DNA from 2 places in the Pantoea folii genome. Region 1 is predicted to be linked to the other one. Evidence: predicted binding sites of a transcription regulator. Region 1 holds the regulator's gene; the other holds the start of a gene.
The links. The regulator PhoB, encoded in region 1, activates phosphate uptake and scavenging genes when phosphate is short. The targets are predictions, from matches to a motif close to CTGTCATAAAACTGNCNNAT.
Positions count from the first base shown of each region.

Region 2: a site for PhoB is predicted at 1,303-1,322, ahead of opgB (phosphatidylglycerol--membrane-oligosaccharide glycerophosphotransferase). Genes of this name have one in related genera too.

Region 1 is NZ_JBWXON010000011.1:69,499-75,877, reverse strand. Features, by position in the region: gene AC1MDE_RS14110 (AAA family ATPase) at 1-1,778, opposite strand, end outside; gene sbcD (exonuclease subunit SbcD) at 1,775-2,986, opposite strand; gene phoB (phosphate response regulator transcription factor PhoB) at 3,184-3,873, shown strand; gene phoR (phosphate regulon sensor histidine kinase PhoR) at 3,889-5,199, shown strand; gene AC1MDE_RS14090 (PstS family phosphate ABC transporter substrate-binding protein) at 5,292-6,212, shown strand.
Region 2 is NZ_JBWXON010000014.1:122,126-128,504, reverse strand. Features, by position in the region: gene AC1MDE_RS16900 (LysR family transcriptional regulator) at 1-680, opposite strand, end outside; gene AC1MDE_RS16895 (tautomerase family protein) at 801-1,190, shown strand; gene opgB (phosphatidylglycerol--membrane-oligosaccharide glycerophosphotransferase) at 1,403-3,700, shown strand; gene AC1MDE_RS16885 (hypothetical protein) at 3,896-4,570, shown strand; gene AC1MDE_RS16880 (GNAT family N-acetyltransferase) at 4,601-5,305, opposite strand; gene AC1MDE_RS16875 (RcnB family protein) at 5,450-5,944, opposite strand; gene AC1MDE_RS16870 (serine hydrolase domain-containing protein) at 6,105-6,379, opposite strand, start outside.

The DNA.
Region 1 (6,379 bases):
GCGCGTTCATCAGCCAACTGTGCAATGGTGCGCTCCAGCTCGCAGATTTTGCGCAGATCGAGCAGCGTCTGGTTCTCACGTTTGTAATCGTCGCGCAGTGCCTGCAAAGCGCGTTCGTCTTGCTGATGCTGTTGCTGTAACAGCGTGAGTTTTTGTTGCCGCTGCTGCAACTGCGGCTGCAGCGACTGCCAGCGTGCCGCCAGTAAGCTGAGCTGGTGGCGTGCCGCGCGCTGCTGTTGATGCTGTGTCAGCGCGTCACGCAGTGAGGTGCTGCTGATTTCAGTCTCAAGTGAAGTGAGTACCTGCTCCGCTTGCTGACGTTGCTGGCTGGCCTGCGTCTCAGCCTGCTGCAGAGGTTGTAACCTGCGATCACCTTCAGCAATCGCCTGCTGCTGCTGGGTCAGCTGCGCGTTTTGCTGCTGCTGTTGCGCACGAAGTTGTGTCAGCGCCTGCTCGCGTTCATCGAAACGGGCGATATCAGCTTGCCAGCGCGTCAGTTCTGGCCCCCAGTCTGCTACCGCCGCTTCACGGCTGCGAAATGTCTGCTGCTCTGCCAGCTGCTGTTGTAAGCGCTCACGTGTTAGCAGATGCTGACTGAGCGCGATCTGGCTTTGCTGCAATGTCTGTGACTGTTGCGCATGCAGGCGCTGCTGCTCCGCCAACTGCTGTGCGAGGCTGGCGAGCTGTTGGTCGAGCGGAATCACCTGTTCGGTAAGCAAGGTTTCCAGCTGCTGCTGATCGGCGAGTGCCTGCTCACGCGCCTGTTGTGCCGCCTGATAACTTTTTTCACCCTGCTGCAGCGCGGTTTGTGCATTTTGCTGCTGCGTGTGGAGCTGCTGCGCCTGCTGGGTTGCGAGCTGGTAATCTTGTTGCAACTGCTCACGCTGCTGAAGTTTTTCTCGCAGCTTTTCAGCCGGTTCCGCGCGCGCCAGGCGTTGGCGATCGCTCTCCGCCTGCTGCCATGCCTGTTCGGCATCCTGGTACGCCTGTGCGGCTTGCTGCTGCTCCTGCGCCAGCTGTTGCGAGTGCGTCAGCCACTGTTGTTGCTGTTGCACTTGCTCAAGCTGCTCGCTCAGCGTTTTTTCCTGCGCCGTTAAGGCTTCAACCTGCTGCATCAGCTCTGTGCGACGCGTCTCATCCAGCAGCATCATGCCGCCAGCGCGGGCGCGCAGTGTCTCCAGATCGCTGCGTGCGGTGCGCCAGCGCTCGTAAATCTGCATCGAGATTTGGCCGTAAATTTCGGTGCCGGTGAGTTCTTCCAGCAGTTCGGCGCGTTCGCCCGGCTTGGCGTTGAGGAAGGCAGCGAACTGGCCTTGCGACAGCATCATTGAACGGGTGAAACGGTCAAAATCGAGGCCAGAAAGGGTTTCGATGAGCTTGAGTTTGTCACCCACCTTATCGGCCACAATCTGGTTATCCGCCACGCGCGCCAGCTCGACACGCGGTGCCTGCAATTTGCCATCCGCCTGGCCGCGTGCGCGGTTCTGGCTCCAGAAGGCGCGCCAGGCTTCGCCTTTGATCTCAAATTCCACTTCTGCCAGACATTCGGCGGTGTCGCGGGTGATCAGTTCGTTTTGTGTCTGTGACAGCACGCCAAGGCGCGGCGTCTGGTGATAAAGCGCCAGGCAAATGGCATCCAGCAAGGTGGTTTTCCCCGCGCCGGTCGCGCCGGTAATGGCAAACAATCCGTTGCTGGCAAAGGGTTCACGGCGGAAATCGATAAACCATTCACCGCGCAGCGCATTGAGGTTTTTAAAACGTAACGTCAGGATTTTCATGCGGACGGGTTCTCCAGCGCGGCGAGGGTGGTGCGGAACAGTTGCGTGAGCTGTTCGGCTTGTTCGGCATCCAACTGCTCTTCCTGCGCCAGACGGCGGGCGAACACCTCTTCGACTTTCAATTCGCTTAGCGTTTCATTATCCATGCGCGCCAGGCTGCGCTGACGCTGTTCACGGCTGCGGCGCACCAGCAGCACTTCCACCGGCAGGGCTTCGGTCAGTTGCTCAACGCGGCGCTGCAAATCGCTGAGATATTCTTGCGTGGTGATTTCAATATCGAGCCAGACGGGCTGCTCGCGATCTCCCTCGCTAAACTCGCCCAACTGTTGTTCGATCTCCGCCATTGAGCCTTTTAACATCTGCATCGGCTGGAACTGCGGGATCGGGAGGGGAGTGACGCTATCCAGCTGAGCGCTGAACTCCAGCAGGAACACGCTCTTTTCGCGGCCCAGTTCGTCAAAACTGAGCGGAATCGGTGAGCCGCTGTAGCGAATATGATCGCTATCGGCAATGCGCTGCGCACGGTGAATATGGCCAAGGGCAATGTAATCCGCGGCGGGAAACGCCTGCGCCGGGAAGGCATCCAGCGTGCCGATATAGATATCGCGCACCGAGTCGCTTTTCGTCACGCCAACGGTGGTGAGATGACCGGTGGCAATGATGGGAAGTGCGCGATTTGCCCGCTCGGCCAGCGCTGCGGCATAACACTGCTGATAATGCTGCTCAATCGCTTCCAGCAGTGAGATCTGCTTCTCGCGCCCGGATTGCCCCGCCTGGCTGCGCAAAATATCGCGCGAACGTAAATAGGGAATCGCGCACAGCAGTGCGCCCGGCGTGCCATCGCGTTGATGCAGCGTCAGCACCTGCTGTTCGCCCTCTGGTGTGGCGCTGGTGATCACTCGCGTATTTAAACAGGCGAGTAACTCGCGTGATTCATTCAGGGTCGCGACGGAATCATGGTTGCCCGCCAGCACAATCAGTTCACAGTGCGTCGGCTGTAGCGCCACCACGAAGCGGTTAAACATTTCACGCGCATAGCTCGGTGGCGAACCGGTATCAAACAGGTCTCCCGCGATGATTAAAGCATCCACCTGATGCTGGGTAATCTGTGCCAGCAGCCAGTCCAGGAAGGCCTGATGCTCGGCCGCCCGGCTTTTGCTGTAAAAGAACTGACCGAGATGCCAATCCGCGGTGTGAATGATGCGCATGAATACTCCCTGCTTCGTTAAGCGAAGGCGAATTATAACCTCTTCAGATCGCAAAGAAAAAAAAGCGATAATCGTTGTCACATTTCTGTTTTATCACTATCTATCATAGGGAGGGTTTTTCATAAAAGTGTCATAAAACTGACGCATAATGGCGCCGCAAATCCCAGTGACCTATTGTCACAAAAGCAGGAGTTATAATGGCTAAGCGCATTTTGGTTGTGGAAGACGAAGCTCCCATCCGTGAAATGTTATGTTTCGTGCTGGAACAGAATGATTACCAGCCTATTGAGGCAGAAGACTATGACAGCGCGATTGGTAAGCTAATCGAACCCTGGCCTGATTTAATTCTGCTGGATTGGATGTTGCCTGGCGGCAGCGGTATTCAGTTTATTAAACATTTGAAACGTGAAGCCATGACGCGCGACATCCCGGTGATGATGCTGACGGCGCGCGGTGAAGAAGAAGATCGCGTGCGCGGTCTGGAAGTGGGCGCGGATGACTACATCACCAAGCCTTTCTCACCGAAAGAGCTGATGGCACGTATTAAAGCGGTGATGCGCCGTATTTCACCGATGGCGGTGGAAGAGGTGATTGAGATGCAGGGCCTGAGCCTCGATCCGTCCTCACATCGCGTGATGTCGGAAAGTACCCCGCTGGAAATGGGACCGACCGAATATAAATTGCTGCACTTCTTTATGACGCACCCGGAGCGTGTTTACAGCCGCGAACAGCTGCTGAACCATGTATGGGGCACCAACGTCTACGTGGAAGATCGTACCGTTGATGTGCATATCCGTCGTTTACGTAAAGCACTGGAAGTATCTGGCCACGATCGCATGGTTCAAACCGTACGCGGAACAGGGTATCGTTTCTCTGCCCGCTACTAAACGGAGTCTTTTACCGTGCTGGAACGACTCTCCTGGAAGAGACTATTGACTGAGCTGGCGCTGGTCTGTTTGCCCGCGCTGGTGCTTGGTCTGTTGTTCGGTTATCTGCCCTGGCTACTGCTGATCGCGGTGTCGGGTGTGATGTTTTGGCACTTTAGATATCTGATGCGTCTGTCGCACTGGCTGTGGGTCGATCGTTCCATGACGCCGCCCGCCGGACGCGGTAGCTGGGAACCCTTGTTCTACGGCCTCTACCAGATGCAACTGCGTAACCGTCGTCGTCGTCGCGAGCTGGGTAACCTGATTAAGCGCTTTCGTAGCGGCGCGGAATCCCTGCCGGATGCAGTGATCCTGACCACCGAAGAGGGCACCATTTTCTGGTGCAACGGGCTGGCACAACAGCATCTCGGGCTGCGCTGGCCGGAAGATAATGGCCAGAACATCCTCAACTTGCTGCGCTATCCTGAGTTTTCCCGCTATATTCGCCAACGCGATTTTGACAAGCCGCTGACGCTGGTGCTGAACAATCAACATCATATGGAATTCCGTGTGATGCCCTATAGCGAAGGGCAGTGGTTGATGGTGGCGCGCGATGTCACCCAAATGCACCAGCTGGAAGGGGCGCGGCGCAACTTCTTTGCCAACGTCAGTCATGAACTGCGTACGCCGTTAACGGTGCTGCAGGGCTATCTGGAGATGATGGACGATGCGACGATGAACGAGCGCACGCGCGGCAAGGCGTTGCACACCATGCAGGAGCAAACGCGTCGCATGGATAGCCTGGTGAAACAGCTGCTGACTTTGTCGCGTATCGAGGCCGCACCGGCTATCGATCTCAAAGAGACGGTGGATGTGCCAGGCATGCTGCAACTGCTGCAGCGCGAGGCGGAAACGCTCAGCCAGGGCCGACACAGCATTCATTTCCGCACCGATCCGCACCTCAAAGTCTTCGGTAATGATGAACAGCTGCGCAGCGCCATTTCCAATCTGGTGTACAACGCGGTGAATCACACGCCGGAAGGGACGCGCCTCGATATTAGCTGGCTGCGTAACAAAGAGGGCGCGGAGTTCAAAGTGTGCGATAACGGACCGGGGATCAGCGAGGAGCATTTGCCGCGCCTCACCGAGCGTTTCTATCGGGTGGATAAAGCCCGATCGCGCGCCACCGGGGGCAGTGGCTTAGGGTTGGCGATCGTTAAGCATGCATTGAGCCACCATAATGCACGGCTGGAAATCACCAGTATTCCGCATCAGGAAACCTGTTTTAGTTTCGTGCTGCCGCCACGCTTGATTGTGGCGAAGAGCGTGCACAGTAAGGTCAGTTAAGCACGATGAAGTGGCGCAATTGATTGCGTGATGAATCGCGGCGCGACAGAATGTGCAGTTCAATGTTCCTGACCTGATTTGCGGAAGACCTGATGAGATCGCTGTTGCTGTTCACGTTGCTGCTGTGCTCTACGCTGGCACAAAGCCAACAAACCATGCTCACCGGCAATTTGAGCAGCGTCGGTTCCGACACCCTCGGCTATCTGATGACCTTATGGGGCGAGGATTTCAGCCGCCAGTCACCGGGCGTTAACGTTCAGGTACAGGCGGCTGGATCCTCAACCGCACCCACCGCGCTGGCGGCAGGCGCTGCCCAGCTCGGGGCGATGAGCCGCCCGATGCAAATTGATGAACGCCAACTGTTTACCACGCGCTACGGCTATCCCCCGCTGGCGGTGCCGGTGGCGATGGATGCGCTGGTGGTGGTGGTCAATCAGGACAACCCGCTAAAGCGTATCGATCAACCGCAACTCGATGCCCTTTTCTCTGTCACTCGTCTGTGTGGTGCGCACTTGGTGCCGCAGCACTGGGGCGATCTTGGCCTCAACCAGGGAGATTGGGCGCGACGCAGTATTCAGCGTTTTGGCCGTAATTCGGCATCAGGTACCTGGGGCTTCTTCAAACAGCAGGCGCTGTGTAAAGGGGATTTCCGCTCGGACGTCGCGGAGTTTCCCGGCTCGGCGGCGGTGGTGCAGGCCGTCGCGGCAACACCCAACAGCATTGGTTATGCCAGTTTTGGTTTTCACTTAAGCGGCGTGAAGATGGTGCCCATCGTCACTGCCAGCGGCGATAGCGTGATGCCGGACGCCGAAACCATTCGCAGCGGCCGCTATCCGTGGTCGCGTCCGCTCTATATTTACGTCAATAAAGCGCCGGGCAAACCGCTGCCGCCGCTGGTGAATGCGTTCCTGCATCAGGTGTTATCACCTGAAGGGCAGCGCCGGGTAACTGAAGCCGGGTATTTGCCACTTTCCGAAAGCCAGATGGCTCAGGCACGTGCCGCCATTGAGTAAAATGGAAGAACGAGCACCCGATCATGAATTTTATTCACGTCACCTGAATTTTCTTCCATTGCCCAATTTGTTTCAGCATGTCACTCTTTCTGGACATTTAGCCATCCAGATGGCTATAAATAACCGGGTGAAATTATACCCTGACGCAATTATGCGTTTAGCCAGGA
Region 2 (6,379 bases), on a different contig from region 1:
AAATTACCCTGAATTTTCACCTGCACGGATTCACTGCCGCCACTCACCGGGCGGAAACGCCATTGTGGGGATTCCAGACCACGCGGGTAGTAGAGGCAGTTATGTTGCTGCAACGATTCTGGCACCTGAGGCACACCGTTTTGCGCCAGATAAGCCGGCGAGGCCACTAACAGCGCGCGCGTCTCACACAGCGGCAACGCCACATGGGTTTCGGGCAATGTCTGGCTGTGGCGGATGGCGAGATCAAATCCTTCACTGCCTAACGACACTAAGCGATCGGTAACATCCAACTGCAGCCGCACCTGCGGATACTCTCGCAAAAAATCACCGATAATCGGCACCAGCTGCTGACGTGCAAACGCCACCGGCGCGCTGACACGCACCAGGCCGCGGACTGGCCCGGCCTCATCGCGCACGCTGAAAAAGCTCTGGGCGATGCGCGCGAAAGGATCGCGCAACTCATCCACCAGCTTCTCGCCTGCCGAGGTTAGACGCACGCTGCGCGTGGTGCGCTGCACCAGCGACACCCCCGCCATCTCTTCCAGCTCTTTAATCTTTTGGCTCATGGCCGCTTTGCTGACATCTAATCGTTCAGCTGCACGAGTAAAACTGCCCAGTTCAGCCAGCACCGTTAGCCAGTGCAAATGCACCCACAGTGCATCAGTTTTGATTTCTTTCATATGGATTGTTCAAAATAATAAATAATCATTTCAACCAGCGCGCTTTTTCTTTCCTGCAGCAAGCGGCAGCATAAAGCCACATCCTACTCTTATCTTGTGAGCAAAAACGAGGGTTTATTTATGCCGTTACTGACTTTTGATGTGATTCAGGGCCGTTCTGAATCAGAAATTCGTACCTTGCTGGACGCTGCGCACCGCGCGGTATTAACCGCGTTTAAAGTACCCGCGCGGGATCGCTATCAGATTGTTCATGAGAATAAACGCTATCAAATGGTGTTTCAGGATACCGGGCTGGGTTTCGAGCGGACCGATAACCTGGTGATGGTGCGCGTGTACACCAGCCCAAGAAGCGAAGAACAGAAAACGCTCTTCATGGCAGAGCTAGCGCGCGAGTTGCAGGAAAATTGTGGCGTGCAGGGCAACGATCTGATGATCAGTTTTATCACTAACAGCAAAGGCGACTGGAGCTTTGCCGACGGCGAAGCGCAGTATCTGACTGGCAAGCTCTGATCCCTCCTCGCCCCTCGCTGGCAGCGACGCGTGCGTTGCTGCCAGGTCAAACCATAGTCAATCTAAACCTGCCTTAAACGGATCGGAACCCGCCGCACAATTCTGTGTGGTTATGTTGCAGCACTGTGACAGCCCATATAAATTGACGCATAACCCCCAAAGAGGGCCGAGGGCGCAGGGATGGCGTCACTAATTTATGTGAGGATCAAACCTTGTCCGAGTTGGTTTCGGTTGTACTCTTTTTAACGGCAATCGCCGTTTACTCCTGTAAAGCCGGGCGAAATAAATTCTGGTTTATCCTGATCTTAGTGTTGCTCACGCTGTTTATCGTGCTCAATGCCACGCTGTTTGCCAGCAACTATTTTACCGGCGATGGCATCACCGATGCGGTGCTGTATACCCTGACCAACAGCCTGACAGGTGCCGGCGTCAGTAAATATGTGGTGCCCGCCATTGGATTAATCATTGGCCTGTTTTTGCTGTTTTGCCTGCTTTCCTGGCTGCTACGCCGCCGTAGACGGCCGCATCATTTAGGCTGGAGTTTACTGGCTATCGCCTGCGCTGCAGGTTCGGTGCAAACCACACCTGCTTTTCGTCAGGTGAAAGATCTTATTGCCTCGCACTCACGTTTGGCCGACTCTGATTTCGATAACTATTATAAGAGGCCCAATAAAACCATTCCCGAACCCAAACTTAACCTGGTGTACATCTACGGGGAGAGCCTTGAACGCACCTATTTTGATCAAGATGCTTTCCCCGGACTCGCGCCGGAACTGAGTCGCGAAAAAGACCAGAGCATCGATTTCAGTGAAACCGAACAGTTGCCAGGCACCGATTACACCATCGCGGGGATGGTGGCTTCGCAATGCGGTATTCCCCTGTTTGCGCCTTTTGATGGCAACGCCTCGGCCTCGCTTTCCAGCTTCTATCCACAGAATATTTGCCTCGGCGATATCCTGAAGAACTCCGGTTATGAAAACTGGTTTATTCAGGGCGCGGATTTACGCTTTGCGGGCAAGGACACCTTCCTGCTGTCACACGGCTTTTCGCCCGCACATATGTATGGTTCAGAAGAGTTAAAGAGCCGGGTTGCCGATCCTGGCTACCGCAACAACTGGGGTTTTTACGATGACACGGTGATGGACGAAGTGTTTGAGAAGTATGAAGAACTTTCACGTCAGCAAAAGCGTTTTGCCTTATTTACCCTGACGGTGGACACCCATCATCCTGACGGCTTTATCTCGCGCAGCTGTCAGCGTAAAAGTTACAGCTACGATGGAAAACCCAATCAATCCTTCAGCGCTGTGGCATGCTCACAAGAGCATGTCGCGCGTTTGATTGCGCGTATCAAAGCGTCGCCATGGTTTAAAAACACCATCATCGTGGTCAGTTCGGATCATCTGGCCATGAATAACACTGCGCATCAGTATCTGATTAAGCAGCCGCGCCGCGATCTGTTTATGGTGATTCGTGGTGACGAGCCACAGGCGGAAGTGCTGGATGGCAAACGCAGCACCCTGGATAACGGTGCCACGGTGCTGGATATTCTGGGTGGTGATAAGGCAATTGGACTCGGCCGCAGCGGCCTCTCTTCAACATCTTTATCGGCTCAGTTTGAAGACATGGCGCAGAAGGTGACGGCATGGAAAGCCGATATCATTCAGCTGTGGAAATTCCCCAGTAAGATGGATGTCTTCACCATCGATCAGCCCAAAAACACCTTCAGCTTCTCGGGATCAACCTTCAAATTGCCGATTCTGTTCCGCGTCGGGCAGGATCGCGTCGAGCCACTGCCAGAAGGTGAATATTCTGCTCCACTGCGCTACCAGCTCGCGGACTTTACCGCCTCGGATAAATTCGTCTGGGTCGATCGCTGCTTCAAGATGGGCCGCTTATGGCAGCCTGATTTGGCCCTCTCTACCGATCTCTGTGTCGCCATGGGCCAGATGGGCGCAAAACCGACGGTAACGCGCATCGATAAACCGCAGTGGAAGGGCAAAGCGCAATTCCCGAAAGTCGAGGTGAGTGCCGCGACTTATCAACTCAACGAGCAGCAGATTCGCGTGGAAGATAATGCGATTCGCTATAACGCCGACCGATTCCTGCTGACGGTGCCAGGCGCACCCGACAGCGTGAAGCATTTCACTGGAATTTCGCGCCCCGAAAGCTGGGGACGTTGGTCAAATGCGAATCTGGCACCTGAAGTGAACATAGAATATGTCGAACCTTTACCGTCTCGCTTTGATGTGCAGATCACCGCGCGCGCTTTTGGACCCAATGCGCATCGACTGATTCCAGTTCGCGTCGGTAATGAAGAGCAGATGCTGAATCTGGGCGATGATTTCTCAACCACCACACTGCACTTCAGCAATCCCAACGGCAGTCACAACCTGATTATTGCGCCACCGGAGCCGCAACTCTCTAACGTTGGCAATATTACCGGGCAGGATCCGCGCAAATTGGGCATTGGTATGGTGGAGATAAAAATTATTCCACATCTGCAAAATTAAGCCATTTCCCCCCCATGCAGGCCTGCCAATGCGCAGGCCTTTTTTTATTAGTTGTTTTCGTTACTTATTGTAAGCATTGATTTTTTTCGAGATGCCGCGCAAAATCCATTTCATCACATTGTGAAACTATCACCTGCTGGATAGGCTTTCATTTTCACGGAAGGACACCAGAGGAATGAAAGGATGATACTGACCATGATTAACACGCATAAAGCCTATAAAGCGTTACAGGATGCAGGCGTCGCCGATAGACAGGCTGAGGTAATGGTGGAGATTTTTGCTGATATGCAGCAGGAAAATGCCTTAACCAAATTTGATTTGTCACAGGCAACAGAAAGCCTGATCCGGGCACAAAGCGCGACAAATAACCGACTCGATGCTCTCGAAGGCCGCTTAGACCAATTTCAAAACGAGGTTAAATTACAATTTCACGGCGTGAATCAGCGGTTTGAAGTGCTCGAAAAAAGTATTGATGAGCGGTTTGAAGTGCTCGAAAAAAGTATAGATGAGCGGTTTGATGTGCTCGAAAAAAGTATTGATGAGCGGTTTGATAAAGTTGATAAAAGATTCGATAAAATCGATGAGAGGTTCGCAAGAATCGATGAAAAGTTTGAGAAGATCGATGAGAAATTCGCAAGAATCGATGAAAAGTTTGAAATAATTGATGAGAAATTCGCAAAAATCGATGAGAAATTCGAAAAAATCGACGAACGGTTCAATCAGCAAGACATTAAAATCAACGCGTTAGACCAACGTATGCAAATTGGTTTTACCGAGTTAAAACAAGACAACATCTGGATCAGACGCGTTCTGCTCACAATCGCCACCGCACTGATTGCCATGACGACAAAATATCTCTTAAACAGCTGAGCCAGGCGGGCAGCCCGGCCCTTCACAGCCTTAACGCAGCGCTTCCAGTTTCATGCGCTGCGTCCCTTCTGCATTGAAATTCTCCGCTGCCAGCCAGCGTTCGAATGCCTGCTTAAGCGGCGGCCATTCGCCATCAATAATCGAGAACCAGCAGGTATCACGACTGCGCCCTTTATAAACAATCGCCTGGCGAAACAGGCCTTCAAACTGGAATCCCAGCCGCAATGCCGCTTTGCGTGAAGGTAGATTACAGCTGTCGCATTTCCATTCGTATCGACGATAGCCCAACTGTTCAATGGCATAACGCATCAGCAGATAGTGCGCTTCTGTTGCCATAGAGGTTTGCTTGAGCAGCGGTGAAAATGCCACATGCCCCACTTCCACCACGCCGTGCGCGGTGTCGATGCGCATCAACGCCAATGTGCCCACCGCACGCTGACTGCGCAGGTCAATCACCGCAAAATGCATCGGATCCTTACCCTGCTCAATCTTGCGCGCATAAGCCAGATACTCCGCCTCACGGGTAAAGGGCTCAGCAAACATATAAGTCCAGTCACCGCCATCAATGGCCAGCGCATAGGCGGCGTAAAGATCGCGACCGTGGCGTTCCGCACTTAAAGGTTCCAGACGGCAGTATTGGCCGTTGAAAGTCTCATAAGAGGGCCAGCTGCGCGGTTGCCAATCTGGCAATGGTGCACCGACTGGTTGTCCGTAGGCATTGATGTGTTGCGTCATGGTTCAGTTCCTTTGTCAGTGAAAGCGTAATGAGCAGCGTGCCACTTTTCCGGCGCATTAAAAAGCACCCGAGAGGATGAATCTGAAGGAGGAGGGATCGGTAGGAAGCGTGGCAGCCTGACGGCCGCCACACAAAGGGAGGGATTAACCCTTGAAGAAGATGTCGCCAGATTTACCCATCACAATCTTGCCGCTGTCGTCGGTGATCAGGATGTAGTTGGCATTGATATAAGCCCAGTGTGTACCAGGCTGCGGTGCTGGCAGGTGGCGTGGCTGCCACTCCACAATGGTGTACTGCTTTTTACGATACTCATCAGGTACCACATCACCGACTTTGTACTCTTTGTAGTCGATAATGATGGTATTCAGGTCGTAATTATTTTGCCCGGCAGGGGCATCTTGCATCCCGTTCTGCGATGGGCGAATCGGTGCCACATCGCCGCTGGATTCCGCGGGTTCATTGCTGGCCGGGGCATCCACTGCCGGAGCCTGAGTTTGTGCGTCGGGTGCGGTCTGCTGCACCTGAGGTGGCGGTGGTACGTTATCCGTTTGCTCGCCTTCAGCCAGTGCGGCTGGAGTCAGGCTCAAAGCGCCCAGAAAAATTCCTGCAGAAAGAAGGGTGACGTGTGTCCTGCGCATTGGTGATTTCCACTCTGGTTAATTATTAACTGTCCAATTTACTGACAAGTGCAGCACGCAGAAGGTTCCCCCGGCGCGCTTTGCGCGTCAAATTTCGCTGCACAGCATACCTCAGCAAAAGCGACTTTTGGCGCAGTAAAATTGCAAGCAACCATGTTCGTTACTCTGCCTGATTCTTCTGTGCCAGGTCCATCAACAGAGCAATGCCCAGATAGTTGCTCCAGTTAAAGGCATTTTGCAGCACCACAATCGCATTGCCATTTTGTTTATCAAAACCGATAAAGCTGGAGTAGCCGCCAATATAGCCCACCTGATAGGTGATTTTTTGCTGACCGTAGGTGTCCGTGACCCAGGCAATATTTTGAGACTGGTTGCCATGCTGCTCATAGCCTTGATTAACCTGAGCAAAAGCGGCGTTGATGGGTGCGCTGGCGT